3 regions of the Variovorax sp. GW821-FHT10D07 genome follow, and region 3 is predicted to be linked to each of the others. Evidence: riboswitches for the same ligand, from Rfam matches in the RefSeq annotation. Region 3 holds a riboswitch; each other region holds the start of a gene.
The links. Region 3 has a riboswitch for cobalamin ahead of AC07PU_RS13055 (TonB-dependent receptor domain-containing protein). Riboswitches for the same ligand answer to the same signal wherever they lie in the genome.
Positions count from the first base shown of each region.

Region 1 (4,986 bases), on a different contig from region 3:
CAGGTACTTGAGGTACGAACAGACGAAGGCCGCGAGGCGCTCGGCGTGCTGCGGGTCGACCACCTTCGTTTTCTTGTCGAAGTAGTAGCGCCGGTAGTAGGCCTCGTCGAAGGTCGCCGCGTCGGCAGATTGCATGCAGGTTGTCTTTCAGGGAGTGCGGGCATCGGGGGAGGCCCGGAGCCATTTTCGCCCGGGAAGGCCCGGTGGCGCCGCCGCGCCGTCAGGCAAAATGCCATGTCGGCCCTCCATCCGCCCACGCACCGAGCGTGGCCCTCGTCTCCCTCAACGCGCAAAGCGCCTCCCGCCACTTGGAACGGCCGCCCCAACCCACGACCACGCAGCCCGTCACGCTGGCCAACTGCGACAGCGAGCCCATCCACATCCCGGGCCTGGTGCAGCACCATGGCGCGCTGTTCGCATTCGACGCCTCGACCCTCACGCTGACGCGCGTCAGCGCCAATGCCCGCGCGCTGCTCGGCGACACGGCGCCCGCGCTGGGCGAGCGCCTGTCGGCCGGCCACTTCATGGGCGACGCGCTGGTGCACGAGGCGCTGCACGAGGCCAACGGCGTGGCGGTCGATACCGGCGAGGGCTCGCCGATCAACCTCGAGGTGACGCTCGGCGAGCGTCGCTTCGACCTGATCCTGCACCGCGTCGGCTACGAGCTGGTGGCCGAGTTCGAGGCCCGCGACGCCACGGCGGACGCGGTGTCGGACTTCGCGCTCAAGGCGCACCGCGCGATGGACCGGCTCAAGCGCCAGGGCTCGATCGACGGACTGCTCAATCTCTCGGTGGAGGCGGTGCGGCAACTCACGGGCTTCGACCGCGTGATGGCCTACCGCTTCCGCCACGACGACAGCGGCGAGGTGGTGGCCGAGCGCCGCCACGAGGCGCTCGAGCCCTTCGTGGGCCGGCGCTATCCGGCCAGCGACATCCCGGCGCAGGCGCGCCGGCTCTACGTGATCAACACCCTGCGCCTGATCGCGGACGTGCAGTCGACGCCGGTCGGGCTCGACGTGGCCGACCCGCAGCTGCCGCCGCTGGACATGAGCCACTGCACGCTGCGCAGCGTGTCGCCGATCCACATCGAGTACCTGCGCAACATGGGCGTGGGCGCGTCGATGAGCATCTCGATCGTCATCAACGGCCAGCTCTGGGGCATGCTGGCCTGCCACCACCGCAGCGCCCACCAGGTGCCCTACGCGATCCGCATGGCCTGCGACGTGCTCGCGCAGGTGCTGGCCTCGAACGTGCAGAGCCTGCTGGCGCGCGAGCAGGCGGGCCGGGCCTCGAGCGCGGCGCAGCTGCGCGGCTCGCTGATCGAGGCGGTGCTGCATGCCGAGGACACCTTCAGCGCGCTGATCGGCCTGGCGCGCCCGCTGGCCGACGCCTTCGACGCGCAGGCGGCGGTCATCGCCGAGCAGTCGCGGCTGCACGTGGACGGCGACATGCCCCGCGAGGCCGCGGCGGCGCTGATGCAGTGGCTCACCGCCTCGACGAACGGCGACCAGATCGTGGCGCTGCACACGCGCGAGCAACTGCCCGAGAACCTGCGTTCGCTGAGCGGCGTGTGGTGCGGCTTTCTCGCGCTGCGCTTCGACGCGATCGACAACGGCTGGCTGGTGCTCGCGCGCAAGGAACAGATCGAGACCATCAACTGGGGCGGCAAGCCCGAGAAGCACTACGTGAGCGGCCCGCTCGGCCCCCGGCTCACGCCGCGCGGCTCCTTCGACGTCTGGAAGCAGACGGTGCGCGACACCAGCGTGCCCTGGGGCGCCAACGATCTCGACTTCGCGCGCCAGCTGCGCGACGAGCTGATCCGCGCCAGCGCGGCGCGGCTGGCCGACACCTACAAGGCCCGCACCGAGCTGCTGGCCGTGCTGGGCCACGACCTGCGCGACCCGCTGCAGTCGATCACGATGGCCGCCAAGCTGCTCGAACGCAGCCTGCCCGACGGCAGCAACGCCGGCGCGCGGCTGGGCCAGCGCATCCAGACCTCGAGCAGCCGCATGGCGCGGCTGATCGGCCAGGTGCTCGATGCCTCGCGCCTGCAAAGCGGCATGGGCCTGCAGGTGGTGCCGGCGCAGATCGACCTGGCACGGCTGCTGGAAGACGCGGTCGACGAGTCGCGCACCGCCTATCCCGGCTCGCAACTCGAGCTGGAGGCGCCCAGGAATCTGCCCGTGCTGGCCGATCCCGACCGCATGGCGCAGCTGGTCGGCAACCTGGTGAGCAACGCGCGCCACCACGGCCTGCCCGGCGAGGCGGTGCGCATCCGGCTCGAGCAGGTCGACGCGCACGTGGTGTTCAGCGTGGCCAACCGCGCGCCGCCGATCGACGCCGCGCTGGTGCCCGACCTGTTCAGCGCCTTCAAGCAGCGCAGCGTGCCCAACGAGCGCAACAAGGGCGGACTGGGCCTGGGGCTGCACATCGCGCAGGCCATCGTGCGCTCGCACCGCGGCAGCATCGGCTATGCGCACGACGACGGCTACGTGGTGTTCACCGTGCGGCTGCCACACACGTCCACGCCCGCGCCCTGAGTTTTTCGCGCCGGGCGGCGCAAGACCCGCTCCTATAATCCGCCCCGCCGGCCGATGCAAACGAAAGCATCACCCAAGCCGGCGTGCGCGAAGGTGCGCCGGTCCCGTGACCGGCGTTAAACGGGAAGCAGGTGACGAGCCCCACGGGGCCCCATTCCTGCGCTGCCCCCGCAACGGTCGGCGGATTCGCGGTCCTCACAGTCGATGCCTTCGCGGGCACCGGCGGCCACTGTGCCTCGGCATGGGAAGGCGAGGATCGCGGCAGCGAAGCATCGCTCGATGCCTCGCTGCGCTCCGCAAGCCCGGATACCGGCCTTCGCCTCGTTCGGTCGCTGCGGGAGTGCAGGCAAGCCGGGCCGGTCACGCGTGGGCGCGGACCCGGTCGCTTGCAGCATCCATCGGCGCCCGGTTTGTTCTCATGGCCCGCGGGAGCGCGGGCCCGAAGGAAGCCCACGTGCGCAACATCTACAGGCGCGGTCGCGTCAGACCCCACCAAGCCCTCATCGGATCCGGCGTCATGCTGCTCGCCTCGGTCGCTTCGGCGCAGGACGCCGAGGGCGCCGGCTCGCTGCCGCCCACCACCGTCAGCGACCGCAAGACCATCTCCACCGCCACGCGCCAGGAAGCCGACACGCTGCGGCTGCCCTTCGCCACCTATTCGGTCGAACGCGCGCAGCTCGACGCGGTGGGCGCCGTCACGCTCGAGGACACGCTGCGCAGCGTGCCGGGCCTGCAGTACGGCACGCAGGGCAACTACTACTCGCGCTTCGAGACCCGCGGCCTGCGCGACACGCAGGACGTGCTGGTGCTGATGGACGGCGTGCCGCTGCGCCTGCTGCAGGGCAATGCCGACATCACGCTGATCGCGCCCGACCTGGTGGACCGGCTCGAGTTCATCAAGGGCCCGGCCTCGGCGCTCTACGGCAAGAACGCGATCGGCGGCGTGGCGCAGTTCTTCATGAAGCCCGAGCGCGCGGGCGGCAGCCTCACGGCCACCATCGGCAGCCACGGCCGCCTCGACGGCAGCCTGCGCTACCGCTGGGACTTCGAGCGCGGCAACCTCTACATCGGCGTGGCCAACAGCGACTACAACGGCTTCCAGCGCGATGCCGGCCGCGCGCAGTCGGCCCTGCTGGTCGGCGGCGACTTCGCCGTCACGCGCAACTGGACCACCGGCTTCCAGCTCTACGACACGCGCGTGCGCGGCGACCGCGGCTCGATCGTGCCGCTGGTCAACGGCAAGCCGATCTTCGGCATCACGTCGCGCGACAACTACGGCATTCCCGACTCCTACGTCACGGGCGACTACCAGTCGTTCTCGTGGAAGAACCGCTTCGAGCTCGGCGCCGGCTGGTCGATCAACCACCTGAGCAGCTTCGCGCGCTACAACCGCTTCTTCGCGGGCGGCATCACCATCGTTCCGCCGCCCGCGGCCGTGAGCAAGGGCTATTCCGAGAGCTACACCGCCGACCGCGGCGTCTACCACGAGCTCGCGGCCACGCACCTGATGGCGGGCAAGGGCTGGAGCAACGAGTTCCAGGCCGGCTTGAACCTCGAGCGCGGCTGGCAGGGACTCGACTCGCCGAGCTTCAGCAACGCGCCCACCTACCGCGGACCGTTCTACGACATCCCCGTGAGCAACGTGCGCAACGATCCGCGCGGCGTGCGCGGCAGCATCACCTCCTCGCGCTTCGACCAGGAGGTGCGCAGCGTCTACCTGCAGGACCGCTTCGAGTACGGCCCGGTCGGCTTCACGCTGGGCGTGCGCCACGACCGCTTCGAGCAGACGCTCGGCCGCACGGGCACGCAGGTGATCTCGGCGCAGGAAGGCAGCCACACCAGCCCGCGCGCCGGCGTGGACTGGCTGTTCCTGCAGGGCGATGCCTCCTCGCACGCCGTGTTCGCGAACTGGAGCGAAGGCTTCCGGCCGCAGGCCGTGGCGCTCAACACGCGCGGCGGCGTGATCGTGCCCGACATCCTGCGGCCCGAGATCACGCGCAGCAAGGAAGTGGGCCTGAAGGGCCGCGCGGCGGACGACCGCTGGAGCTACCAGCTCAGCCTGTTCGAGGCCGAGAAGATCGACGGCCAGCGCTCCTACCGCAACGGCCCCGACTCCTTCGTCTTCAGCAACGCGACCTCGCGCACCAAGGGCATCGAAACCCAGTTGCAGTTCCAGCTCTCGCCGCGCTGGAACGGCTACCTGCACTACACCTGGCAGGACGCGCGGCTCAAGGACTTCCAGACCTACACCGACAGCGGCGCGCGCAGCACCAACTTCGGCGGCTACCGCGTGCGCATGTCGGCCCACAACATCGCGGGCGCGGGCCTGACCTATGCGCACGGCGCCTGGGCCGTGACCGGCACCGCCAGCTACGTGGGCAGCCGCTACCTCCGCGACAATGCGGTCAATCCGCAGAAGCTGCCCGGCTACCTGCTGCTCAACGTC
Region 1 is NZ_JBWKMZ010000007.1:220,457-225,442, reverse strand. Features, by position in the region: gene AC07PU_RS21580 (class I SAM-dependent methyltransferase) at 1-135, opposite strand, end outside; gene AC07PU_RS21575 (ATP-binding protein) at 309-2,540, shown strand; cobalamin riboswitch at 2,615-2,871, shown strand; gene AC07PU_RS21570 (TonB-dependent receptor) at 3,058-4,986, shown strand, end outside.
Region 1: another riboswitch for cobalamin. It lies ahead of AC07PU_RS21570 (TonB-dependent receptor); the one in region 3 lies ahead of AC07PU_RS13055 (TonB-dependent receptor domain-containing protein).

Region 2 (4,986 bases), on a different contig from region 3:
GGTGCTCGTGTTGCTGCCCCCGCTCGCCGAAACCCTCGGCGGCCGCGCCGCCGGCACCGATGCCTCGCCGTTGTGGCAGACCCTGGGCTTGACGCTGCTGCAGGTCGGCGGCTTCGTCGCCCTGATGCTGATTGTCGGGCGCCGCGTGTTCCCGTGGATCCTCTGGCAGGTCGCGCGCACCGGCTCGCGCGAGCTGTTCACCCTGTGCGTGGTGGCCGCCGCCGTCAGCATCGCCTTCGCCTCGGCCGCGTTGTTCGGCGTCTCCTTCGCGCTCGGCGCCTTCTTCGCCGGCATGGTGATGCGCGAGTCGCAGTTCAGCCACCGCGCCGCCCAGGAATCGCTGCCGCTGCGCGACGCCTTCGCCGTGCTGTTCTTCGTCTCGGTCGGCATGCTGTTCGATCCCTCGGTGCTGATCGAGCGCCCGCTGCAGGTGCTGGCCGTGGTGCTGGTCATCGTGCTGGGCAAGTCGCTCGCGGCCTCCGCGCTGGTGCTGGTGCTGCGCTACCCGCTGGCCACCGCGCTCACCGTCAGCGCCAGCCTGGCGCAGATCGGCGAGTTCTCGTTCATCCTCGTGGGCCTGGGCGTCTCGCTCGGGCTGATGCCCGCCGAGGGCCAGAGCCTGATCCTGGCCGGCGCGCTGATCTCCATCGCCACCAATCCGCTGTGGTTCAGCCTGATCGCGCCGCTGCAGAAATGGCTGCATGCCCATTCCTCGTTCGCGCGCCGCCTCGAGGCGCGCGACGATCCGCTGGCCGAGCTGCCGATGAGCACCGAGGCGCGCTACCTCTCGCGCCAGGTGGTGCTGGTCGGCTATGGCCGGGTCGGGCGCCGCATCGCGGCCGAGCTCAAGGCGCACGACATCCCCTACGTGGTGGCCGAGCAGAACCGCGAGCTGGTCGAGAAGCTGCGCGAGGAGGGCGGCGCCGCCGTCTACGGCGACGCGGCCGATCCCGCGGTGCTGATCCAGGCCCACATCGCGCGTGCCCGGGTGCTGGTGGTGGCCACGCCGGCCGCGCTCAACGTGCGGCAGATGATCGAGACCGCGCGCACCCTCAACCCCAGCATCGAGACCGTCATCCGCAGCCACAACGAAGCGGAAGCCGATCTGCTCACGCGCGAGGTCTCGGCCACCGTGTTCCTCGGCGAGCACGAGCTGGCCCAGGCGATGGCGCGCGACGTGGTGCGCCGCGCCGTGGCGCCGCCCGCGCCCCATGGCGCGAATGGCGCGCCCACCGTGCCGGGCGCGCCGGCCTGACGTACGCCAGGTTAGAGGTCCTCGATCACCAGCATGCGATAGCGCTGGGCGATCGAGTACGGCACCGTGCGCACCACCTCCATCATGCGTTCGGCATCGTCCTGTTCCTCGGTGCGCACCAGCAGCGCCGTGTGGCCTTCGCGCGCCAGCTTGGTGTAGGCACGCACCGTCGCGCCCTCGGTGCCTGCGGAGGGCAGGGGGTTGTCCGCATCGGCCACCGTGGGCGTGATCTCGGCCAGCACCGTCCGGGGCGGCAGCAGGAAGATGTCGTCCGCGCTCACGCCTTGCTCGACGAGCTGGCGGCCGATGCGCTCGGCGTCCTCGGCGCTCGCGAACATCACCACCGAGTAACCGGTGGGATAGAACGCGCCGCCGATGGTCGCTCGCATCGAGGGATCCAGGGTGAATCGCTTCATGGGGCCTCCTGTCGTCTGGGCTTGCGGCGTGCCGCGGGTGTTTGATCCATGGGCAAAACTTAGGTCGCGCACCAACGCCCGCCTGTAGGAGAAGCCCGGAAGCTGGGAACGGTCGGGGCCACCGCCTGCCGCAGGAAGCACACAGGGTTTTCGCCGGCGGTGAACGTGATGAAGTGCCCGCGCGTTGTGACAGGGCGTGTCTACGATTCCGGCGCTGCGCCGCTTTCGCCAACGCCCACCTTCCAGAGCTTCGCGTGAACACCATCCCCGCCACCCTGTCGCCGTCGCCCCGCAACCTCGCGCTGACCGTCCACGAGCTGGAGCCCGGCGAGTTCTACTGGGTGCTGATGGAGGCGGTCGACGATGCCGCGGGCGAGGGCGCGGTCCATTCCTACCTGCCGCTCGAGGCCGCCATCGAGCCGCATTCCAGCTATTCCAATGCGCTGGTGGCCGGCGTCAGCGTGCTGCGCCGGCTGTTCGGCACCGAAGGCCCGGGCCGGCCGCAGGACACCCGCACGCCGGACGTCCCCGGCGGCACCCGCTCCCTATAATCCCCGCCGTTCGGTGCAGTCTTTCTTCTAAAAACAAAGACCGCACCGGCACCACGGTTCGAAGGTGCCCCGCCAGCCATGCATGCCATGGCCACGGGGTTAAACGGGAAGCAGGTGCGACGCGTCGTCCGGACGCCTCCATTCCTGCGCTGCCCCCGCAACGGTCAGCGGATCTGGAAGTCCTCACGCCATGCCCCCAGAGCATCGGCAGCCACTGCGCCCCCAAGGCGTGGGAAGGCGAGGGCTTCCGCAACGGCGCTGCAGTTTCGACTGCGCGCCGCTGCGCTCCGCGAGCCCGGATACCGGCCTTCGTCACCGCCTCGGACGCTGCGGGAGTGCGTGTCCGGGCCGCCGGCCGGCGAAGCGCTTGCTTTTCCCGCCGCCGGTCCCGGCCATCGATCGACTTCCCGCCGTGTCCACGTTCGGTCAGAGAACCTGCGGGGACGCGGGTCGGAGGAGAAGTCACATGGATCACGCATCGCCGTCGGGCGATCGCACGGGCGCGGCCGGCCGCCGCCCGCACCGCCACCGGGGTCGCCCCGCCGCCCGCCGCCTCGGCGGCATGTCCGCCGCCATCGGCCTGGCCTTCGGCGCCGGCAGCGGCTTCGCGCAGCAGGCCGCCACCAGCCTGCCGCCGGTGCAGGTCGAGGCCGGTGCCCAGACCGCGCTGTCGCTCGCCGAGCCCACGCAGACCGGCAGCCGCCTCGGCCTCACGCCGCTCGAGACGCCCGCCAGCATCGAGGTGCTGACCGGCGAGACCATCCGCGCGCGCGGCGACGTCTCCGTCATCGACGCCGCCACCCGCGCCACCGGCATCACGGGGGCGCCCGCGCCGGGCAACGGCAGCACCTCGATGGCCGCGCGCGGCTTCTCGGGCCATGGCTCGGTGATGCAGCTGTTCGACGGTACGCGGCTGTTCGCGGGCGCGGGCACCGTCACCTTCCCGTTCGACACCTGGTCGGTCGACCGCATCGAGGTGCTGCGCGGCGCGGCCTCTGTCATGTACGGCGAAGGCGCGATCGGCGGCGCGATCAACGTGGTGCCCAAGAAGCCCACGCGCGGACCGATCCACAACGAGGCGCTGCTGAGCTACGGCTCCGACGCCACGCGCCAGGCCGCCTTCGGCAGCGGCGGCGCGATCAACGACAAGCTTTCGTACCGCTTCGACATCAGCCACCGCGCCACCCACGGCTTCATGGCGCGCGGCGAGGGCGAGAGCCTGGCCGTCGGTGGTGCGCTGCGGCTGGACGTCTCGCCCGAGCTGCAGTTCACCCTGTCGCACGACGAGGGCCGCCAGTCGCCGCAGCGCTACCAGGGCGTACCGCTGATCGACGGGCGCCTCGACAGCCGGACCCTGCGCCAGAACTACAACGTCGACGACGCCGAGCTCAAGTACGACGACAAGTGGACCCGCCTCGACGCGCTCTGGACGCCCAGCGATGCCGTCACCGTGCACAACCAGCTCTACCGGCTCGCGAGCCAGCGCCACTGGCGCAACAGCGAGACCTATACCTTCAATGCCGCCACGCGCCGCGTGACGCGCGGCGACTACCTCGAGATCGGCCACGACCAGGAGCAGGTCGGCAACCGCACCGACGCCACCTTCCGCCATGAACTGTTCGGCATGAAAAACCAGGTGCTGGTGGGCTTCGACGTGAACCGCATCGACTTCCTGAACTCGAGCGACTCGCCCTACGGCGGTCGCTCGGTGGTCGACCCCTTCGTCTTCCTGCCCGGCTACTACCAGTCGCCGTCGCCCTACCTGCCGCGCTACCGGACCCGCACCAGCACCTATGCCGTGTTCGCCGAGGACAAGCTGGCCTTCGACGAGCGCTGGTCGCTGGTCACCAGCCTGCGCTGGGACCATGCGAAGGTGGCGCGCACCGACCTGGCCAACGCGGCCAACAGCCTCACGAAGACCTTCGAGTACGCCACCGGCCGCATCGGCGCGGTGTATGCGCCCGATGCCTCGCAGTCCTTCTATGCGCAGCTGGCGCACGCGGCCGACCCGCTGACCTCGCTGATCAGCACCTCGACCACGCAGGCGCCGTTCGACCTCAGCACCGGCAACCAGGTCGAGGTCGGCTACAAGCGCCAGCTGGCCGACAACCGCGGCGCCTGGACCGTGGCCGCCTACCGCATCGAGAAGAAGAAGCTGCTGTCGCGCGACCAGAACAACCCCACCGTCTCGCAGCAGGTCGGCAAGCAGTCGTCCGAGGGCATCGAGGCCACGCTCGACCTCGCGCTGACCCCGACGCTGCGGCTCGAGGCCAATGCGGCCAAGCTGCGCGCGCGCTACGACGACTTCAACGAGGTCGTGAGCGGCCGGCTGGTCTCGCGCGCCGGCAACACGCCGTTCGGCGTGCCCGAGGAAGCGGCCAACCTGTTCCTGCACTGGCATTTCCTGCCGCAGTGGGAGGCCGAGTTCGGCGTGCGCTATGTCGGCTCGCGCCAGGTCGACGCGGCCAACTCGCGCAAGATCGGCTCCTACACCGTGGCCGACGCCTCGGTGAGCTGGCAGGCCAACAAGTCGCTCAAGCTCGCGCTGCGCGGCTACAACCTCGGCGACCGCCGCTATCCGCTGTCGTTCTCGAACAGCGGCAACCAGTGGCTGCTGGGCCGTCCGCGCTCCTTCGAGCTGTCGGCGCTGGTGAACTTCTGAGATGACGCACGCCGCGCGCCGCGCCCGCGCCGACCGCACTGCCTGGCAGCGCGCGTGGCCGCTCGTGCGCCACTGGCTCTACTGGACCCACCGCTGGCTCGG
Region 2 is NZ_JBWKMZ010000002.1:459,539-464,524, reverse strand. Features, by position in the region: gene AC07PU_RS07430 (cation:proton antiporter domain-containing protein) at 1-1,255, shown strand, start outside; gene AC07PU_RS07425 (hypothetical protein) at 1,267-1,671, opposite strand; gene AC07PU_RS07420 (hypothetical protein) at 1,926-2,222, shown strand; cobalamin riboswitch at 2,269-2,547, shown strand; gene AC07PU_RS07415 (TonB-dependent receptor) at 2,689-4,884, shown strand; gene AC07PU_RS07410 (PepSY domain-containing protein) at 4,886-4,986, shown strand, end outside.
Region 2: another riboswitch for cobalamin. It lies ahead of AC07PU_RS07415 (TonB-dependent receptor); the one in region 3 lies ahead of AC07PU_RS13055 (TonB-dependent receptor domain-containing protein).

Region 3 (4,986 bases):
TCCTTGTCGCCCGCATTGTCGATGCGCGCGACCAGGTCGACGTCGCGCACGATCTTCGTGCTGGCCACGAGGTTCAGCAGCGTGTAGCCGCCGAGCGTGCGCGTGTTGGCCGCGTCGTCGTAGCGCTGGCTCGAGGTCTGCACCTCGGCGCCCAGCGTCCAGCCGCCGAGGCGCCAGTCGGCGCCCAGCGTGGCATAGCGCTTGGCGCGGCGCGCGAGCAGCTTGTCGGTGGCGAGGTCGCGCGGGTCCTGGAAGTCGAGCGAGGCGCGCAGCGTGACGTCGCCGATGCGGTGGCCGGCCGAGAGCGTCACGCCCTCGTAGCGCGCCCGCGCGGTGCTGCCATAGCAGCCGAAGGACGAGGCGCAGCCCTTGGCGGTCGAGTCGAACACGATCAGGTTGCGCACTTGGTTGCGGTAGACCACGATGCCCGCGTTGGTCGGGCCGTCGGTGTACTTGAGGCCGAGCTCGACGTTGCGGCTCGACTCGGGCTGCAGGTCGGGCTTGCCGTATTCGCTGAAGCGCTGGTAGAGCGTGGGCGCGCGGAAGGCGGTGCCGGCCGAGGCGGTCACGCGCAGCTTCGGCGTGATCGCGAAGCCGTAGGCGGCGCTGCCGGTGGTCTTGCCGCCGAACTCGCTGTCGTCGTCGTGGCGCACATTGAGCTGCAGCGAATGCGGGCCCTGCACGAAGCCGTAGCCGAGCGAGACCGCATCCTGCGAACGCTTGCGCGCCAGGCCCTTGTCGGTGGCGCTGGTGGGCGCGTTCTCGAGCCGGTCCTCGCGGCGCTCGAGCGCGGCCGTCACCAGGTGCGGGCCGAAGCGCAGCTCGTTCTGGAACAGGTAGCCGCGCAGCCGGGTCTCGGTGCGGTAGTACGAGGGCATGGTGCTGTAGACCGACTGCGAATCGGTCACCTGCAGCCGCGTGCTGTAGACCTCGTTCCACTGCGCCGACCAGGTCAGGCCGCCGGTGCGCAGCCGGTTGCGGCTCTGGTCGTCGAGGTAGTAGGCCGGCGGCTTGCTGCCGGACTTGGCCGCGTCGTAGCGCGCCTGCGTGTCGCTCGACAGCGCGGTGGCCTCGAGGCGCTGGCCGGGCGCGATCTGCCAGCCCAGGCGCACATTGCCCGAGGTGGTGTTGTAGCCGTCGCGGTCGGGGCTGGTGAAGCCGTCCTTGGGCAAGGTGCGCTTCTCGAGCGGCTGGATGTTGAAGCCGCGGCTCTCCTCGTGCGCCACGCCGAACGAATAGTCGAAGACGTTGGCCTTGCCGCTGATCGCGGCCTCGGTGCGGAACAGGCCATGGCTGCCGAAGCCCACGCCGATCGAGGGCGACACGCCCTCCTCGCCGCGCTTGGTGAACAGCTGGATCACGCCGCCGATGGCGTCGGAGCCGTAGACCGCGGCAGCCGGGCCGCGCAGCACCTCGATGCGGTCGATCTGCGCCAGCGGGATGCTTTCCCAGGCCGCGCCGCCGGTGGCCTGCGAGTCCACGCGCACGCCGTCGATGTAGACGGCGGTGAAGCGCGTCTCGGCGCCGCGGATGTAGACGCTGGTCGAGTTGCCCACGCCGCCGTTGCGCACGATCTGGATGCCGGCCTGGCGCGCGAGCACGTCGGCCACGCCGGTGGATCCGCTGCGCTCGATGGTCTCGCGGTCGATCACCGAGACATCGGCCACCAGGTCCGACAGCGGCTGCGCGGTGCGGTTGGCCGTGACCACCGTCTCGCCGAGCACGCCGGGCTGTTGCTGTGCCGAAGCGACCGATGGCAGCTGGGCCAGCAGCAGGCCGCCGAAGGCCGGCACCAGGGCCAGCGGCAGGCCGGCCAGGCGCGCGCGCAAGGAGGACGCAGAAACGCGAGCGCGCGAACGGCGCGAGAAGGAAACGCAGGAAATCATGGAGTGAGCGAACGAACGTCTATGCCCCTTGCCGGCCTCCCCGCCGGCGCCCGGGGCGCCATTGGTCCGTGCCTGCATCGACGAAGCGAAGGGCATGCGCGAACCGCCTTGTTGGCCGGTATCCGGGCTGGCAGACCGGCCCTCGCCGCCTTCCCAGGCGCCTGTTTCAGGGCGCCCAGTGGCTCGTGTGGAGAGGGTGGCGCCTTGCGGCGCCGTCTGCTTGACCGTTGCGGGGGCAGCGCAGGCGGCTTCGGTGCCGGCGCGCGGCCGGTCCCTTCACTCCTGCTTCCCGTTGAACCGCGGCGCGTGAACCACGCCGCAGGCACCAACGGGCGAGATTCTAGGCGCTGCGCCGCGCGCCTTAAGTCGAAAGTTGCGTGGGCCCGACGTTCGCCGCGCCTCGCGCACTAACATCGACAGGCTATGGGATGCCATCACCACCGCCTCGCATGACCCTGCGCTCCTCGCTGCTGCTGCGCCTGCGCTCCGCCCTGCAACGCCTGTTCGGCGTCTCGGGCTGGCAGTCGATGCTGCTGTGGTCCATCGTCGCCGGCCTGCTCGGCACGCTCGCGACCGAACTGTTCCGCGCCACGCTGCGCGGCTTCGAGCACCTGGTGCTCGGCCCCGGCGACAGCCTGGTCGCGATGGCGCGCGCGCTGCCGTGGTGGGCGCGCATCGCCTTCCCCGCCGCGGGCGGCCTCGTGGCCGGCGGGCTGCTCGTGCTCGCGAAGCGCGTCGCGGTGCGCAGCGCCACCTCCGACTACATGGAAGCGATCGTGCTCGGCGACGGCCGCATCCCGGTCACGCAGACGCTGGTGCGCAGCGCCTCCTCGCTGGTGAGCATCGGCACCGGCGGCTCGATCGGCCGCGAGGGCTCGATGGTGCAGCTCGCCGCATTGGCCGCCTCGCTGCTGGGCCGGGTGTTCCGCTTCCCGGTCGAGCGGCTGCGGCTGCTGGTGGCCTGCGGCGCGGCGGCCGGCCTCACGGCCGCGTACAACGCGCCGATCGCGGGCGCCTTCTTCGTCGCCGAGATCGTGCTCGGCTCGATCGTGATGGAGAGCGTGGGCCCGATCCTGATCGCGGCCGTGGTCGCCAACATCGTGATGCGCGCCCTGCCCGGCTACCAGCCGCCCTACCAGATGCCGGTGTTCCCCGAGCTGCATGGCGCCGAGATCCCGCTGTTCGCGCTGCTCGGCGTGCTGCTGGGCTTCGCGGCCGCGGGCTTCCTGCGCGCGCTGCAGGGCAGCCGGGCGCTGTTCGCGCGGCTGCCGTTCGCGCTGCCGTGGCGGCTCGCGCTCGGCGGGCTCGCGATGGGGCTGGTGTCGGTGCCCTGGCCCGAGGTCTGGGGCAATGGCTACAGCGTGGTCAACGCGGTGCTGCACACGCCCTGGACCTGGACCCTGATCGCGATGGTGCTCGCGGCCAAGCTGGTCGCCACGCTGGCCACGGCCGGCTCGGGCGCGGTGGGCGGCGTGTTCACGCCCGCGCTGTTCTTCGGCTGCATGGTGGGCGCGCTGTTCGGCCATGCCGCGCAGGCGCTGTGGCCGCACGCGGTGTCGGCACCCTCGGCCTACGCGGTGGTCGGCATGGGCGCCTTTCTCGCCGGGGCCACGCAGGCGCCGCTGATGGCGATCCTCATGATCTTCGAGATGACGCTCAACTACCAGGTGATGCTGCCGCTGATGCTGGCCGGCGTGATCGCCTATTTCGTCGCGCGTTCGGCCAATGCGGGCTCGATGTACGAGATCACGCTGCGCCGCCGCGAGCAGCAGGACGAGCAGTTGCGGCTGCGCGCGCTGCACATCCGCGACCTGGTGCAGCCGGCGCAGACGGTGGTCGGCCCCGAGGCCGATCGCGAGGCGATGAGCCGGCTGTTCCTGCAGCACCCGGTGAAGTACCTCTACGTGGTCGATGCGAACCAGCGCTACCTCGGCGTGGTACCGCTCTCGGCGCTCGGCACGGCCGCGGCCGAGGTGCGCGCGGCGGACCTGCTGTCGCAGGCCATCGCGCCGATCACGGCCGACACCAGCCTCGGCGAGGCGCTGCAGCGCTTCCTCGAGCACCTGGGCGAGCGGCTGCCGGTGATCGAGAGCGCGGCGAACCCGGTGCTGCTGGGCGTGGCGGCCAAGAGCGCGTTGCTCGCCACCTACGTGCGGCTCAGCGAAGTTTGATGGCGCGGCGCGCAGGCCGCAGAATGCCGTGCCAGGCGCGGCGGGTGCCCCGGAGGACCGCCGCTTTCACGGGAAACTACAATCGCGCACCATGCCCGCCTCCAGCCCCATCGACCAGATCGCCGAGCGCGTGGAACGCCTGCTCTTGCGTCACGAAGAGGTGCAGCGCACGAACGCGCTGCTGCAGGAACAGGTCGATGCGCTGACGCGCGAGCGCGATGCGCTCAAGTCGCGGCTCGCGGCGGCGCGCACGCGGCTCGATGCGCTGCTCGAGCAGCTGCCGGCCGTACCTCCCTCCGAAGATTCCCCCGCATGAAGCAGATCGAAGTTCAGATCATGGGCCAGAGCTATCTGCTCGGCTGTCCCGATGGCGGCGAAGCGCAATTGCGCGACGCGGTCGAACGCGTGGATGCGGCCATGTGCAAGATCCGCGACGCGGGCAAGGTCAAGGCGCGCGATCGCATCGCGGTGCTGGCCTCGCTGAACCTGGCCTTCGATCTCGCGGCGCAGGAGGCCACGGCGAAGGCCGCGCCGCCCGCCGAACCGACCACGGCCCCGGCCGCGGCACCCGCCGACGACGGCGCGGTCGATCCGAAGGCCACGCAACTGATCCACAAGCTCGACCAGGCACTGGCCGGCGACGGTCATCTGCTCTGAGCTGATCCGAGCATCAGCGCGCTTTCTTTCTCTCATTCGCAGAGATCGGCGCGCACTGCAAGAACTTCGATGCAAACCTGCCCGCGCCGCAGGGATTCCACCAAAAAAACCGGGAGCCGCCCCAGCGCGAAGGCGTAAAATCGTTCCTGTCTGCGGTGCGCGTTGGGCTTTATATGTCCTTGTTCCAATGCTCTACGGAGCCGGGCTTGGTATATCGCTCGACGGGTGTGATCATCTCGCGTCAGATGAACCCGAAGTCTTGCTGCCCTCGC
Region 3 is NZ_JBWKMZ010000003.1:571,071-576,056, reverse strand. Features, by position in the region: gene AC07PU_RS13055 (TonB-dependent receptor domain-containing protein) at 1-1,886, opposite strand, end outside; cobalamin riboswitch at 1,983-2,230, opposite strand; gene AC07PU_RS13050 (ClcB-like voltage-gated chloride channel protein) at 2,336-4,057, shown strand; gene AC07PU_RS13045 (hypothetical protein) at 4,149-4,373, shown strand; gene AC07PU_RS13040 (cell division protein ZapA) at 4,370-4,714, shown strand.